2 regions of the Flavobacterium sp. PL11 genome follow, and region 1 is predicted to be linked to the other one. Evidence: riboswitches for the same ligand, from Rfam matches in the RefSeq annotation. Region 1 holds a riboswitch; the other holds the start of a gene.
The links. Region 1 has a riboswitch for S-adenosylmethionine ahead of RCH18_RS12160 (hypothetical protein). Riboswitches for the same ligand answer to the same signal wherever they lie in the genome.
Positions count from the first base shown of each region.

Region 2: it holds a riboswitch for S-adenosylmethionine, as region 1 does, so the genes downstream of both, thrA (bifunctional aspartate kinase/homoserine dehydrogenase I) here and RCH18_RS12160 (hypothetical protein) in region 1, are expected to answer to the same signal.

Region 1 is NZ_JAXCIA010000023.1:28,494-36,355, reverse strand. Features, by position in the region: gene RCH18_RS12185 (glycoside hydrolase family 25 protein) at 1-556, opposite strand, end outside; gene RCH18_RS12180 (N-formylglutamate amidohydrolase) at 578-1,318, opposite strand; gene RCH18_RS12175 (hypothetical protein) at 1,342-1,758, opposite strand; gene RCH18_RS12170 (hypothetical protein) at 1,760-2,149, opposite strand; gene RCH18_RS12165 (hypothetical protein) at 2,161-2,757, opposite strand; gene RCH18_RS12160 (hypothetical protein) at 2,840-3,649, opposite strand; SAM-I-IV-variant riboswitch at 3,709-3,807, opposite strand; gene RCH18_RS12155 (DUF3293 domain-containing protein) at 3,930-4,343, opposite strand; gene RCH18_RS12150 (AlbA family DNA-binding domain-containing protein) at 4,442-6,238, opposite strand; gene RCH18_RS12145 (hypothetical protein) at 6,235-6,801, opposite strand; gene RCH18_RS12140 (GIY-YIG nuclease family protein) at 6,820-7,380, opposite strand; gene RCH18_RS12135 (Eco57I restriction-modification methylase domain-containing protein) at 7,497-7,862, opposite strand, start outside.
Region 2 is NZ_JAXCIA010000004.1:135,466-143,327, reverse strand. Features, by position in the region: gene RCH18_RS03730 (Uma2 family endonuclease) at 40-639, opposite strand; gene RCH18_RS03725 (trans-sulfuration enzyme family protein) at 760-1,932, opposite strand; gene RCH18_RS03720 (OsmC family protein) at 2,035-2,466, opposite strand; gene thrA (bifunctional aspartate kinase/homoserine dehydrogenase I) at 2,565-5,951, opposite strand; SAM riboswitch class I at 6,030-6,137, opposite strand; gene RCH18_RS03710 (hypothetical protein) at 6,368-6,574, opposite strand; gene RCH18_RS03705 (O-acetylhomoserine aminocarboxypropyltransferase/cysteine synthase family protein) at 7,070-7,862, opposite strand, start outside.

The DNA of each region.
Region 1 (7,862 bases):
CAATTGGTTTTATTCCAATTTCTTGTTCAATTGTGCTTATAAATGCTGCTATGTTTTCTTTTATCCAAGCATCTGAATGCATATTTTTACTAAACTCAACATCTAAAACCGGTATAATATCTCCTTTTTGGAGCTTTAGGTTTTTTAGAAAATGATGGGCTTGTTTTTTTCCTGATGATTGGTAACTAAAGAAGTGATACCCTCCAACTAAAATCCCTTTGTTCTTAGCTTCTTTGATGTGTTTCTCACATTTAGTATCAGTATGCGAACTACCTTCTGTAGTCTTGAAGATAATGAAGTGAGGTGGATTTTCTAGTACTTTATCCCAGTTAATATGTTGTTGGTGATGCGATAAGTCTAAACCAAAAATATGTTCTTCTTCATTTTTTGGAATTTTATCAATCAAAGGGTCCGATACTATTTGATTGCGATAAATTGCTTTTTCGGTTAAATATTTTTTTGCCGTGAGTATCCCTTTTCTGTATTTATAACTAAAAATTGCGGATATTGTGAGTAGTAGTATCGTGATTGCAACAAGTATTAAATATTTCTTCATAGTTTTAATTGATTTAAAAAATTATAAATTTCGAATTCCTTCTAAAAAACCCTGAACCACTTCTTTAGTTTTTTGATAATTTTCTGATTTTTCATTTGTAGGTTCCTTTAGGTACAATCTTCGGTTAACTTCTAGCATTATTGCCTGTACATTTTTGTTTTTCTGATAGTGCTCCATAGGGACTAATGCCCCGCTGTAAGGCGTATTAATTCCTAACGAATAGCCTAAATCTTCAAAATAAGCTTTTGAGAAATCTATTAAGTTTTGCGGCGTATGATAAGCATCTGTCCCAATGTTATAATCAGGATTGTCTTTGCCTTGTACTAGGCTTCTTTTTAATAGGGTAGAAGGGAACGAATGGCAATCAATGACAATTGCTTTGTTTGATTGGTTTAACGCTTTTAGCACCGCTTCATTTAGCTGTTGATGATGTGGTTTATAAAAGTTTTCTATTACAAAGATCCTTAGCTCTTGGGTTACTTTTCGCATTAGATCTCCGTTGTCTAAAGTTTCATATAAAACTCCCATGCCATATTTAGCCATAACTTCATGCTCGTCGTCAACAAAACGTTCTGCATCACAAAACAAGCGAGAGAAAGTAGCGATGACACTAATATCTCTTGTGTTACTAAATAAATCATCTGTATGCCAATCTGTTAATTTACCAATTTCTTCATCTAGAATTTCTTGACTTATGACGTAACCCTCTTTTGAAGGAATTACAATTGAGGAGTGCGGAATGTGTAATATTAATTTTTGCATTTTTTAGATTTTATTTATAGTAGTTATATTTTATTGCTTTTCCATAGTTTACTATATTTCTTGAGTCCTGCGAACTGTTTTTTTACTTTTCCTGGCATTGCCTCATAATCATAATCGTACAAATAATATTCTAGATGGTCTAGATGGATAGTTAAGAGAAATATTCTTTTACTAACTAGATCAGATTTTTTACTTATTTTACGAATTAAATAATTCTCTTGCCGCCGAATTTCTAACAGTTCATATAATTGGCTAATGGTTTTATCCTGTAAGTCTATATCTAATAATTTGAATTCTTTAGCGATAGTATGGCGTTCACTGGTCAAACTAATACGGTCATTGTTTTCATTCACGTATGATGTTACAAAATTCATTCTTTTATGATAAAGTAAAAATTTTTCTAAAAACGAAAGTTTATGAGTCGGGAATAGGTCATCCATTTTAAATATTTATTTTAGGATTTATTTCGTTTGATTTTTCTAGGCAAATAGTCTCGTCTTGAAACACTATTACTGTGCGATTTTGATCAAGGTCTTCCATCAACAGTTCTATTAGATGAATAATTGCTTTTTTAAGAAGTGGCTCAGCTACTGGAAATTTAGGATACTGAATAAACTCTAAAGTAACCGATGGCTCTTCCTGTCCCAGAAAAACAATTTCACAAAGTGTAAGTTTTACACTCAGAACTACATCAAATTCTTTTTTAATTTGGTGCTGTCTCTCAAATAACTTCTTTTTAAAGTCACTTATTAAAATAATTTCATCCGAATAACCTTTGTGCAAACCAATGGTGGCTTGAGCGGTAAAGGTCTTTGAAACACTACTTTTCATATTTATTCTTTTTAGTTAAATTTACAATCTCCATAAACTTTCTCATTATACCATAAAGCATCTCGATGCAACTTATAATGCATATCTAAACCACTAACCGTGTAATGTACATAGGTATCATCTATTTTAATAATTCTAGGGTTCAGGTTGAATTTTTCTGGTTCATATAGACGCAGTGACTTGAACAACCTATAATTGGCGTCTTTTTCAAAAGAAGTAAGATTTGGATCACTGTACCACATATAATTCCCATCTTCTAAAATCATACCGTCAAGCCAGCTGATTTCCTTACAATCGGGATGCTCGATATTCACTTCACAAATTATATTATCGTTATAGTCGGTAACAATTTTTTCAGTAATAAATGCAAAGTCTTTATTTAGTTGCATGCCGCTAGGAATAAGCACCTCATCAGCAAACGTTCCAAATTGACCAGAGAGCATCTGTAATTCAGGAGCTACTAACAACACGCCATTTGTTTTTAAATGAATCTCGTTAAAATCTGTTAAATGGTGTAATGATTCAAATCGTTCTGTAATGCTTGATACTTTAATTACTAATGTCGAAAAAAGGGGTTTTAAAAAATCGGAATTGGTATACGTCAGCATATTTATAATGTGTTTATAATTCATAATTCGCCCTGTCCTTCTTGAAAAGAATGACATTTAGGATAGTAGAAATAAATATTTTTTAGATGAAATGTTGGATAGATTGTGCGATAATATGACCATTTAAATCCAATAAGACTCCACCATAAGGGATGCTGTTCAAGAATCGTGGTTTATTATTCACTTTTGGTAAGTAATAAGCCGAATCTGAACTTAATACCAAAGCTAAATCCTTGGGTCGATTTGATTCAACACTGATTTTTTCATAAACTTTTTCAAAATGATAGAGTAGTAGCGACTCTTTTTTATCCTTATCTTCCAATATTTCACTAGTAATTGATAGAACACTTCCCGGTAAGTGATCTGCTGACGATTCATCTTCAACTAAGTGAATAGGAATTTGGGTGTAACAAGGCGATTTAGGATGTTTCAAAATAAAATAAGGGAATTTACCGTAATAACCTGAAAGCTTATTAATAGTGAATACGAGATCGTCATCAAGAAGTAAAGTTTTACAATTGAAGTTTTGTAATTCTCTTCTTGTTTTTTCATCTTCTTTTGTATTCCAAATCAGTATAAAACGAGCTTGGGTTTCTATTCTGAAAGTTCCACTTCCTTCATGCAAACTAAATGTTTTTCCCATGAATTGTTTTTCACTATCAAATAACAAAATTTCGTAAGGTGTTACTCCGGTAAAATCAAGTTGTGTTGTGAGAGCGCTGTGGCTGATTTCGATTCCTAATGGAGTGAATTTGTCCTCAATCAATGGCGACACTACTAAATTGCGATTTTCGCAAATATGCCATTGTGTTTTTAAGCCTACATAATGATCAATATCGCTACCTGATTGGTGCTGTACGATTTCTTTTAACTGAATACTTTTAGTATACATAACATAACAATTTTAAATTAAAATTTTTGCTATGTCGTAAAATGCGATAAAGAATTGTGGTTTCTCAATACATTTGAACGACTGTCCCGCATTCTAAGCCACCGTGTCTTGAGTTGATCGGTTGGCATTACACAGACGTGTAATTCTTGATGCTTTTGCAAATCTTATAAAAAAAATTGAGTTGTGCAAGTAATCGTAATTTAAATTGTAAAATTTTATTGTTTTCTCTTCTTTAGGTGATAATTACTTGAGTGTGAAATGTAAAGATTGTGGTAAAAAATCACACTAGTTTTTCTAGAATTATAAGTTCTGCCATTTCATTAATAGTACCAAAAACAATAGCATTTTGTTTGTATTTTTTTCCTAACTCAATTGACTTTTCTTTTGAAATATTGCAAACAAAATAACTTTCTTCTCCAGGCCAAATACCTTCTGCATCTTTTCCTTCTCCTATATGATTAGGATATTTTTTAATATCCTCTAGTAGTTGATTGTTCAACGTGGTATTATCTTCAATAGTGAAATTACTAGCAGACAGCGGATTCCATGCGGTAATATAACACCAAGATTTATAGTTTTTCTCTTTTAAAAAAATATTTAATTCTATATTTTCTTTACCAATATTAATTAGTAATTTAGGATTGAATACATGGTAATTTGTGTTACTGTATGCTTCTAATAATTCTTGATTCATAGTTTGTTATTTATTATTTTATAATAAGTTGATATATTTACAATCAACTATTTCTCTTCTTATTAAAAACGTAGTAGTTCTAATTGCATAGAATAGTACTATATTATATCTCTTTTCTTTTTCCAATGATTACTATACTTCGCAATTAGTTCTTTCATAGTTTGGACTACACCTCTATAGTCTTGATCTCCTTCCTTTATTCCTAGAGTGCTGGAAGTTTGATTTTTAGTGAATGTTAAACCAGTAATTAAATGGGCTATAAATTCTGGTAAGATGTTTACTTCTAAAAACAAACCATCTAATCTGCTATTAATTAAGACATTTCCCTCTGCATTTAATCCCGTATGTGTACTAATATCTCTGACTCTATGTGCTTTTATATATGATGAATTCGTTTTTAAATCCTTACTTTGAAAAACTAAAAAATATTCTTCTGGAACACACTGAAATTCAATAAGATTTGATGCAGAATTATATCCGTTGCTGTAGCGTTTACCTTCTTTCTTAGCTGTTTTACTGGTATTGTTTTTATTAGAAATTAAGTCGTACGGAATTACGGTATTCACGCATCCTGTATCGTAGACCATTACAATTCTACCTTTTTTACAACTGTTGAAAATTGGAATTTCATTAAAAATATCCAAGGCAACTGCAGGTTTCTTTTGAAATGACCATTCACCAGACTTATAAAGTGTCATGTATTTCCAAATCTTATCCTTTTCAAAAATTTCTTCAATTTCGGGTAAATTAAATGTTGGAATATCTTTTATAACCTCAGTAATTTTTGCTTCTGTATACGCCTCTTTTTCAATATCCAAATCAATACTATCGTTAGCATTGATTTCTATATTCTCTATTGGTGCATTTCTTAATTTCAATCGATGTTCCACAAAATAGGTAATTTCATCTCCTTTTAATAGTTGGGTCATATTACCTGTTCTTTCAAATAGTTTAAAATTATGCACAAAAACGGGCCTTTGCACTTGGCTTATCTTTATAATTAAATAATCTAATCCTGATTGGTTAAAAAAATTAAATTCCAAATGACTATTTGAAACTCCACCTATTCCGAAACGTACAGCGCTTCTAATTTTATTCTCGTATCCATCCATATTTAATTGATAGGAATAAGTATCCGTTTGACTAGAATTAAGATGAATATAATCCTGATTTATTCCACGAATTTTACCACTATCATCTATACCAATATACAATTCACCACCAGCAGCATTCTGAAAACCTGCGATTGTTTTTAAAATATAGGAAAGCTGTTTATCTATGTTTGGTTCTATGGAACCCGCAGGATAAACAATCGTACTTTTAAATTCTTTGGTTGCTGATTCGAAACCAAATAAACTTTCTGTTCTCGGATCTTCCGAAATTTCCAAAGTAATAGATTCATTATTACTTTGAACTAAATCTCGTGGATATTCAAAATCTAAAAAACTTTTATTATATCCCTTATCATTAATTTTATTTACTACTAAATTGAAAATATCACCAGTTTGATGTTTCGGTTCATTTAATTTGGGATAGTAGCGATGGTACAATCCAAAGGAATCGTTTAAATTATAGAATCCAGCTTGCGTTTTGGAATCAACTTCGCAATTAATAACTTTAAAAGCATACTCAGAACCTAAATCCGCATAACAAAAATTTAAAATATCTTTCTTGTTTTGCTCTAGTAGAGGTAACCCTCTAATACTTATATCTTTTACGAAACATGTTATTTTATCTGGAAGGTTAAAATCTTCCCATTCTAATTGATAATCGAAAGGTTTAACTCTATACGTTTCCTTATAGCCGTCAGATAAATATATATATTTAGTGTCATTTTCTTCTCTAATTTCGACTACTTGAAAAGAGTAGTAGTTGCCCGGAATGTATGTGGTCATATTTTTATTTTTTTTTCAACTAGTTCCTCAATTTCTTTAAATGTTACTCCATATAAACCAAGTATTTCTTTAGCTTTTAAAATATTTTTCTTTAAATCCTTTTTAGCATAATACATCACAAATTCGAGATTGTTGAATTGCAATTCTTCTAAAGTATATCCTTTATGTTCTAACTGAAGAACATGCCACTGCGTATAATTTATAGGCAGTTTTATACTTCGTAAAATACTGTCGTTTTCAAAAAAAGTGGTTTGAACTTTAAATATCGTTTTACCTATTTGTAACTCATTACCACGAATGATACATTCTATTTCCTTACTAATTGTATTATCGATTATATCTTTAAAATAAAAAAAATCAATGGATGCCTTGCAGGTATTTATTGTTTTGCAATCGATTGTTATTTTGACACCAGGTACAACTAACGTTAACATATTATCGGTGATGGTTAGTTCTAACACGGTTTGAATATTGTACTTTGATTTCCTACCTAAAGCTTTATTTATATTTTTTAATTCTTGCACTAAAGCCTCTTTTTTAACGATAAAACTAGAGTGATTCATAGAAGTTCAATTTAAAAATTAGTGCGTTTTAAAACTATTCCATTTGGTTTGTAATCTGCCTGCAATATAAACTTCCATAAAGTACAAATCATAATCTTCGGTTTCTGGAATGACAACCAAAAAATAATTTTTTATTAGCTCTTGCTCTCTTTTTAACATCGCTAAATCTAAATGCATTCTGCCTTTTACGTGGCCTGAGTTAATTTTAGCTTGTAGATAAGCTAACGAAGCCTGATTGTGATTATTTCCTCTACTATGTTGAGAAAGTCTTCTAAAAATGGTTCGTGAAATTCCAATATAAATGGGTTCAATTTGCTTATTCGAATTCATTTCTCCAAAAATGTACAAGCCTTTCAACTCATTATTACATTTGTTTTCTAATTTCATTTTTGCATTACATGTAATTTGTAGTTTTTGTAAAAACTGATCATGCCTTTTATTACTACTCTCTTCGTACAATTGATGAACACGCAAACAGCTATTATCCGAGAATCGATCTTGAATTAATAGTACTGCATCTTCACATTTTTGTAATAAAGTTTCAAAATTGATTGGTGATTTGTTTGTGGTTTTATTCATTTCTAAATTTTTCAATGTCATTATCCTTGAACTTAGCAATATAGTATAGCTATTTCTGCTCTGCAAATTTCCAACTTATATTCATACAATAATTTTTTGCCTTAAACACTGTTTTTTTACTCAATTACAAAGTCATCATATTCCTCAATATTTAGATTAAATTTCGGATCAATTATTAGAACTTCGTCATAGGTAAGTTCATATAATTTGTAAACCATCATGTCAATTTGGTGTTCTAAATTTAATGTACTTAATTTTAAGTCAACTTCTTTGATACTAATAATTTCTTTTACGCAATTAATCAAAGCACTTGGTCGATTTTTATTTGTTATAGGTAACTGCGATAGAAATTGAGTCTTATAAGCATAAAAACCACCTGCTTGAGGTGTCGTTATTTTTTTATATATATAATCCAGTAACTTACTATTTAAAATCCCTAGTAAAAAACAGTAATTTTCAAAACTGTCATCTTTTGGAATAAT
Region 2 (7,862 bases), on a different contig from region 1:
AGCCAATTAATTGTATAAACTTAAATCGAATATCTTTATCTAAACAACAAAAATATCTTTAACAGGAAAGTTGAGATTCTCGAATGTTGGACTTTTTAATAGCGTATCATTTGTTGCTGGCTTTAACCCAATATATTTATCATTTTCTAAAACATAAATATAAACTGTTTCATCTGTTGGGTTTACAATCCAATATTCTTTTATCCGGTTTTCTTGGTATAAATCGAATTTTATATCCATTTCAATATTAGAATTTCCAGGAGAAAGAATTTCAATAATTAAGTCAGGAGCACCTAAACAGCCTTTGTCGTCTAGTTTACTAATGTCGCAAATTACACATAGATCAGGCTGAACAACTGAAATAATTTTATTGTCATTTGTGCTTGATTTATAATTAATTAATCGAACATCAAATGGTGCAGCATACATTTTGCACTCTTTATTTTTTAAAAACTTTGCTAAAATTAAAGTTGTCGCCATTGAAATATCTTGATGTTTCCTATTAGGAGCTGGACTCATCAGAGAAATCTTTCCTTTTATCAACTCCACACGCTCTTTAAATTGCCACAGCAAATAATCGGCGTAAGTGTAACTTCCATTTGGGTCGAGTTGATTAATATTTGTGATAACAGTGTTCATATCAATAGTGTTTAAAGCAAAGTTAGGTAATTTTGTTACAGAAAATATTGAATTAATGCTGAACGTATCGTTTACAAAAATTCGCTGTAAATCTGCAATATAAAATCGTTAATCACAAACCTAAGATAATGCCTGCTCTAGGTCGGTTATTACATCTTTAACCGTTTCTAGTCCTACTGATACGCGGACTAAACCATCTGTAATACTCACCGCCAAGCGTTCATCCACTGATAATTTACTATGAGTTGTAGATGCGGGATGCGTAACAATTGTTCTAGTGTCGCCAATATTGGCAGAGAGGGAACACAATTTTATTTTATCTAAGAAAGCTCTTCCTGCTTCTAGTCCGCCTTTAATTTCAAAAGCGATAATATTTCCTCCTAAGAGCATTTGCTTTTTAGCGATTTCATATTTTGGATGTGATTTCAAAAACGGATATTTCACGTTGTTCACATTGGGATTGTTTTCTAGAAATTGGGCTACTATCAATGCGTTTTCACAATGTTTTTCTACACGAACTGCTAATGTTTCTAAACTTTTAGATAAAATCCAAGCATTAAACGGCGATAAAGCTGGACCAGTATTTCTAGAAAATAAATATATTTTGCGAATCAAATCTTCATTTCCTACGGTAACACCACCTAGAACTCTGCCTTGACCGTCAATTAATTTTGTAGCAGAATGAATTACTAAATCAGCGCCCCACTTTATAGGTTGCTGAATGTACGGCGTTGCAAAACAGTTGTCAATTACCAAGATTAAATTGTGTTTTTTAGCAATGTTGCCTAATAATTCTAAGTCTATAATATCTACTGCTGGATTTGTTGGAGATTCTGCATATAAAATTTTAGTGTTTGGCTTTATGAAATTTTCAATCATCTCTGGTTTATTGATATCAAAATAAGAAGTTTCAATATTCCATTTTGGAAAATAAGTCATAAACAACGCATGTGTAGAACCAAATACACTGCCTGCAGAAACGATATGGTCTCCTGAATTTAGTATTGCTGCAAAAGTCGAAAACACTGCAGCCATGCCTGTTGCAAAAGCATAACCAGCTTCGGCACCCTCCATTTTGCATATCTTTTCGACAAACTCACTCGTATTAGGATTGCTAAAACGGCTATAAATATTTCTTTCTTTTTCCTCTGTGAAGGAAGCGCGCATGTCCTCGGCATCATCAAATACAAAACTAGATGATAAATATAAGGGAACAGAATGTTCTTGAAATTGTGTTCTTTCTAACTGGGTGCGGATGGCTTGGGTTTCAAAACCAAATTCTGAATTGTTCATAATATGAAAGCCTCATTATCCCAAAAGAGGAAATAATTGCGAGGAATTTAATGGTTAATATTGTGTTCTTTTTTAGAATCAATGGTCTAATTAAAAAATCTTTTAACTTTCTAATTTTTTTCCATTCAAAACCACTTTATAATGTACTGTTGCAGTGGGCTCTAACGTTTTAGAAACAGAGCAGTATTTTTCAAAAGATAGTTGTGCTGCTTTTGCTGCTTTATCTTCTTTGATATCACCTTCTAAGTAGAAAACAACATAAATGTTTTTAAAAGGATTTGCCTCGCCTACTTGAACTCTTTCACCTTCTACCTCAGCTTTGAAAGATGTGATTTCTTGTCGTTGCTTTTTTAAAATCGAAATCATATCAATGGCGCTGCAGCCCGCAACCCCCATCAATATTAATTCCATAGGACTTGATCCCATGTCATTGCCTCCAAATTCTGGACGGCTGTCTACGTTTACTAAATGCCCTCTTTCATTTTTCAATTCGAAATGGAAATTGTCGTTTACTCTGTTTAACGTTACTTTCATAATTCTTTAATTAAGCGCTGATGATACGGTTTTACACTGTAACTTCAACGGATTTGTTTTTAACTGAACACTCAAAATTGAACACTGATCACTTTTAATTACCCTTTATCCGACAATCTTAAAATATCTCCAAAAACACCTCTTGCTGTAACGGCTGATCCAGCGCCAGCGCCTTGAATGACGATTGGTCGATCGCCATAAGACTCGGTGTAAATCTCAAAGAAAGAATCAGAACCTTTCAATCCCCCAAGAGCTGTATCTGAAGGCACGGAAACTAATTTTACTTCTAATATGCCTTTATCATGCTGCAAATCTCCTGATAGTTCTCCTATATATCGCAGGACATGATTTGGTTTTTGGTCCTTTTTAATTTTATCATAAATAGGATCAAATTCTTCTAATTTATTTAAGAAATCAGCAACATTGCCTTTCCTTAAATGTTCAGGAATAAGGTTTTGAATAGCAACCTCTTCAAACTCATTTTGCAAGTCTAATTCTCTCGCTAAGATCAATAATTTTCTACCTACATCATTACCACATAAATCTTCTCTTGGATCTGGTTCAGTATAACCATTATCAATTGCTTCTTTCAGAATTTCGCTAAATGGAGCATCCTTTGCAGAGAAATTATTAAATAAATAACTCAAAGTCCCGGAGAAAACACCTTTGATTTTAGTAATATTCTCACCTGAAAGATGCAATAATTTTATAGTATCAATCAATGGCAGTCCAGCTCCAACATTGGTTTCGTACAAATAATTTTTCTGGTTGTCAGCTAGTGATTTTCTTAAATCTTTGTAAAATCCGTAACTTAAAGTATTGGCTACTTTATTTGACGAAATTAAATCAAAGCTACTTTCTACTAATGGAATATAATTCTCCACAAATGTGGCGCTAGCGGTATTGTCTATTGCAATTAAATTTTCTAAATGATGCTCATTAGCGTAAGCAATTACATCCTCGATTGTATAAGAAATACCACTGCTCTCGATTTCATTTCTCCAGTTTGTTGTCACTCCGTTTTTATTCAATAGAATATTTCTAGAATTAGCAATTGCAAAAACATTCAATTTGATATGCTTTCTTTCTTCAATTGCTTGTGCTGATTCTAAAATTTGATTAATCAAAGTTCCACCTACTAACCCATGACCAAAAATAGCAATGTTGATTTTCTTTGAAACTCCAAAAATCTCACCGTGAATAACATTTAATGCCTTGTAAAGTTCCGTTTTCTTAACAACTAAACTCACATTCTTGCCCGTTACTGTATTATTAAAAAGGATTGGGATTATTTTATTTTTAATTAAGGCTGTATATGGTTTATGAAAAGTACTTAAATCCTGACCTATGATTGAAATTACTGAAACATTATCAGTTACCGTAATTTTATTAACATCTTTCGAATAGAAATCGTTTTCAAATTCCTTTTCTAATTCAATCATTGCTTTTGTCGCTTTATCAGCGGCAACTACTAAACCAATTCCTCTTTCTGATGATCCTTGAGAAATGATACTTACACTAATATCATTATCGCCCATCACTCTAAAAATTCGGGCATCAACTCCTGTTTTTCCCAGCAATCCCCTTCCTTCAAGATTCACTAAAGCTACGTTTTCTAAAACTGAAAGCGTTTTTATTCCCGCTCCATTAGCATTAGATGTGATAAGAGTTCCTTTATTCTCGTGATTGAAAGTGTTCAAAATACGAAGCGGAATGTTTTTTTCCAATAAAGGAATTATGGTTTTTGCATGTAGAATTGTAGCTCCAAAATTAGCCAATTCATTTGCTTCATTAAAAGTCAAATGGTCAATCTTTTTAGCATCAAGAACTAAATCAGGATTAGCGGTGTAAATTCCGTCTACGTGCGTGAAATTTTGTAATTCTTCTGCATTTATAAAATTCGCTATCAAAGACGCCGTGTAGTTACTTCCGTTTCTGCCCAAAGTTGTCGTTTCGTGTTTTGCATTGGCACCAATAAAACCTGTAATTACTAGAACAGTATTTTGATTTTCTTTAAATATCTGGATAATATTCTTTTTAGAAAGTGTTTCTAAAGGTTGCGCATCGCCAAAATTAGAGTCTGTTACAATTAACTCTCGGGTATCAGCTAACTTTGCAGGAATACCTCGATTATTTAACAACGATACTAATAACTTAGCCGCGAGCACCTCACCTTGTGCTAATATTTGATCTTGAATTTTAGGACTATAATCGCCTATCAAGCTTACCCCTTCAAAAAGCTTATCTAATTTATCAAATTCTGTCGAAAAATCAATAGTTTCAAAACCGTCTTTTTGATAGTTTTTGAAGCTCTCTAAAAGTGGTTTATAATTTCCGTTCCTAACCGCAATGGTAAGAATATCATCCAACTCGTCCGTTGCTTTTCCTCGGGCTGATACCACTATTGCCACTTTTTCTTCTTGTTTTATTTTACTTTCAATAATATTTAAAACTGTATTGATCCCTTCGCCATTTGCTAAAGATTTACCACCAAATTTCAGTATTTTCATTTGTTTTTTATTTTTGAAGACGACCTCTAATAAATTGTCTAATTGTTCGTATTCCATCAAAAAGGCATCGTGCCCATGTTGCGAGTCAATCTCACTATAGAATACATTATTTTTGAATTTTTTTATCTCGTTGTACGTTTCCTTATTCTCCTTTGCTGTGAAAAATAAATCAGAGTTGATTCCTACTATATAAATATTTGCTGCTACTTTAGCAATAAGTGACTCGAAAGACTCTTGATTCCGAGTAATATCAATCGTTTTCAAAAGTTGGTTCATCATTTTATACGCGGAGAGCTGAAACCTTTTTTCTAATTTTTCACCGTGATAATTCAACCAACTTTCTACTTGAAAAGTTTCTAGTTGTCTATTAATATCTCTGTTAAACTTTTCTTTAAAAGATTCTGGAGTTCGGTAGCACATCATGGCGTGAATGCGCGCATCTTCGATAGGTTTTTTAGAATTGTTCAAAATTTTCTCCTGCAAATAACAGTTGGCAATTAACCAATCTGTCGCTTTCCAATCGGTTGCTATAGGGATAAAATTTTGAGCTAACTTAGGATCTAAAGCCAAAATTTCCCAACCTATTCCCCCACCTACAGATCCGCCTATAAGTGCAAATAAATTATCAATCTTTAATACGCTGAGTCCTTCGAGAAAAATTCTAGCGATATCTCTAGCTATAAAATCTCTATAATTCTCGATAGTAGGTGAATTGAAACCATTTCCTGGCACATCAAAAGCGACAATCGTATATTTCCGAGTATCAATGGTTTTATCGATTCCTACAATATCATTCCACCATCCAGACTCGCCAATTACTTGTGAGTTTCCAGTTAATGCATGATTGATTAAAATTATAGGAGCCGTGTGTAATGGTGCACCAAAAACCTGATAACTTAAGTTTAGCGTAGCATAAAAAGCACCATTATGGGTGGTGAAATTTTCAAGGGTAATGTGTGTTGGTTTATTTTCCAATTTGCAAATCTTTTATAATTTTTGATTTGTGTGTGGAAATATTAGAAAGAAAGCTAGGAGTTACTAGACTAGTTCTTAGTGTTATCTTTCCACGGGAAGCGTGGTAGAATGCAGCACCTTCTTCGATAAATCGAAGGGTTGCTAAGGCTTCATCGGGTCTAATCCCTCTGCCTTTCTTTATAACATTTCAATACGTTTACGAACTTATTGATGCAAATTAAGCACTATTTTTTTTAACAACCAAATTTTTATGCGCAATCGAAATAGTTGTTCCAGCTTTTAATCAGAATGGAATAAAAATGAAAAATTGTTATTTTAACGAGAAATCTGAAGAAAATTTTCTCCGTCAATTCATTAAAATAACAATTTTAAAACTTCTTTTAGAAATTTCATCCACGAAAATAAATCGTGACCGTTTAAATAAATAACGCGTCATTTTCTTCAGAATACATTAGAAAAAGTAATGAGCTAGGCACTGTTTTTTGTGCTAACGCATTTTTTGAAATTTCGAATCTTGGATGAATCAATTTATTGGACTCAGCACGGATTCCTACTGTTCTACTTTTAGCAGCAAAAGTCTTTAAAAGCCCAAACGGCCTTAAGAAAAAATTAGTAACACTCATAACATTTGAATTTAGATTAATTATTTATTTTCTATTGTCTTATTTTTTAATAACATAATTTTTAAAAGCAAAAACCCTTTTAGATTTATATCCAAAAGGGTTTTAAGTTATATTATAAACTTACACTTTTGGAAATCAACGGTCATAAATATACAATGTAGTATTTAAGAGCGTCCTTGTTGCGACTGAGGTGTAACATGTTTTTTGTACCATAATTTTAATATTTATGCTTACCGTTTCGTTTAAAACGCATCTCAGCCATTTAATATTTAAAAAAAAGCTTCCTTTAATCTAAGGAAGCTTTAATCTTATAATTCGATTTTAAATTATGTATAAAGCAACCCTTAGGAAGTTTCCTGAGCGACTATAATCATACTGTAAAATGTTGAAATCATTTTCCTTTGATATTTTCTCAAAAGTGCAAAATATATTTCAATAAACCAAATAAATTCAGGAATATTTCTTATTAATATTGACTTTTTAGATTGTACTAACTTATACTAATTGAGACTTACTTATATTTTCAAAAACAGTTTCTAAATCTTGAATTAAATCTTGAATGTCTTCTAAACCAACTGATAATCTAATTAAATCCTGAGACACGCCAGCGGCTATTTGCTCTGCTGCTGATAACTGTTGGTGCGTGGTACTTGCGGGATGAATTATCAATGACTTAGTATCGCCAATATTTGCCAATAGTGAAAATAATTTAGTTTCATCTGCTACTTTTTTAGCAGCTTCAAATCCTCCTTTAAGTCCAAAAGTGACAATACCACTTTGACCTTTTGGCAAATATTCTTGCGCTAATTCATAGTATCTATTTGCTTTTAATCCAGGATAATTTACCCACGCTACCTCATCATGATTTTCTAACCATTGCGCCAGTTTTAAAGCATTTTCACTATGACGTTGAATTCTTATTGGTAGTGTTTCTAAACCTTGAATAATTTGGAACGCATTAAACGGACTTAAAGCAGCACCAAAATCGCGCAAACCTTCAATTCTTACTTTAGCGATAAATGCAGCACGACCTATAACTTCATGATACACTAATCCATGATAACCAGCGGAAGGCTCGGTAAATTCTGGGAATTTTCCATTAGACCAGTCAAAATTTCCAGCATCGATCACTACACCTCCAAGCGAGGTTCCATTTCCAGTTATGTACTTTGTCAAGGAGTGAATAACAATGTCAGCTCCATATTGAATTGGGTTTAATAAGTACGGTGATGCAACTGTGTTATCAACCATAAAAGGGACTTTAGCGGCTTTGGCCTCAGCCGAAATA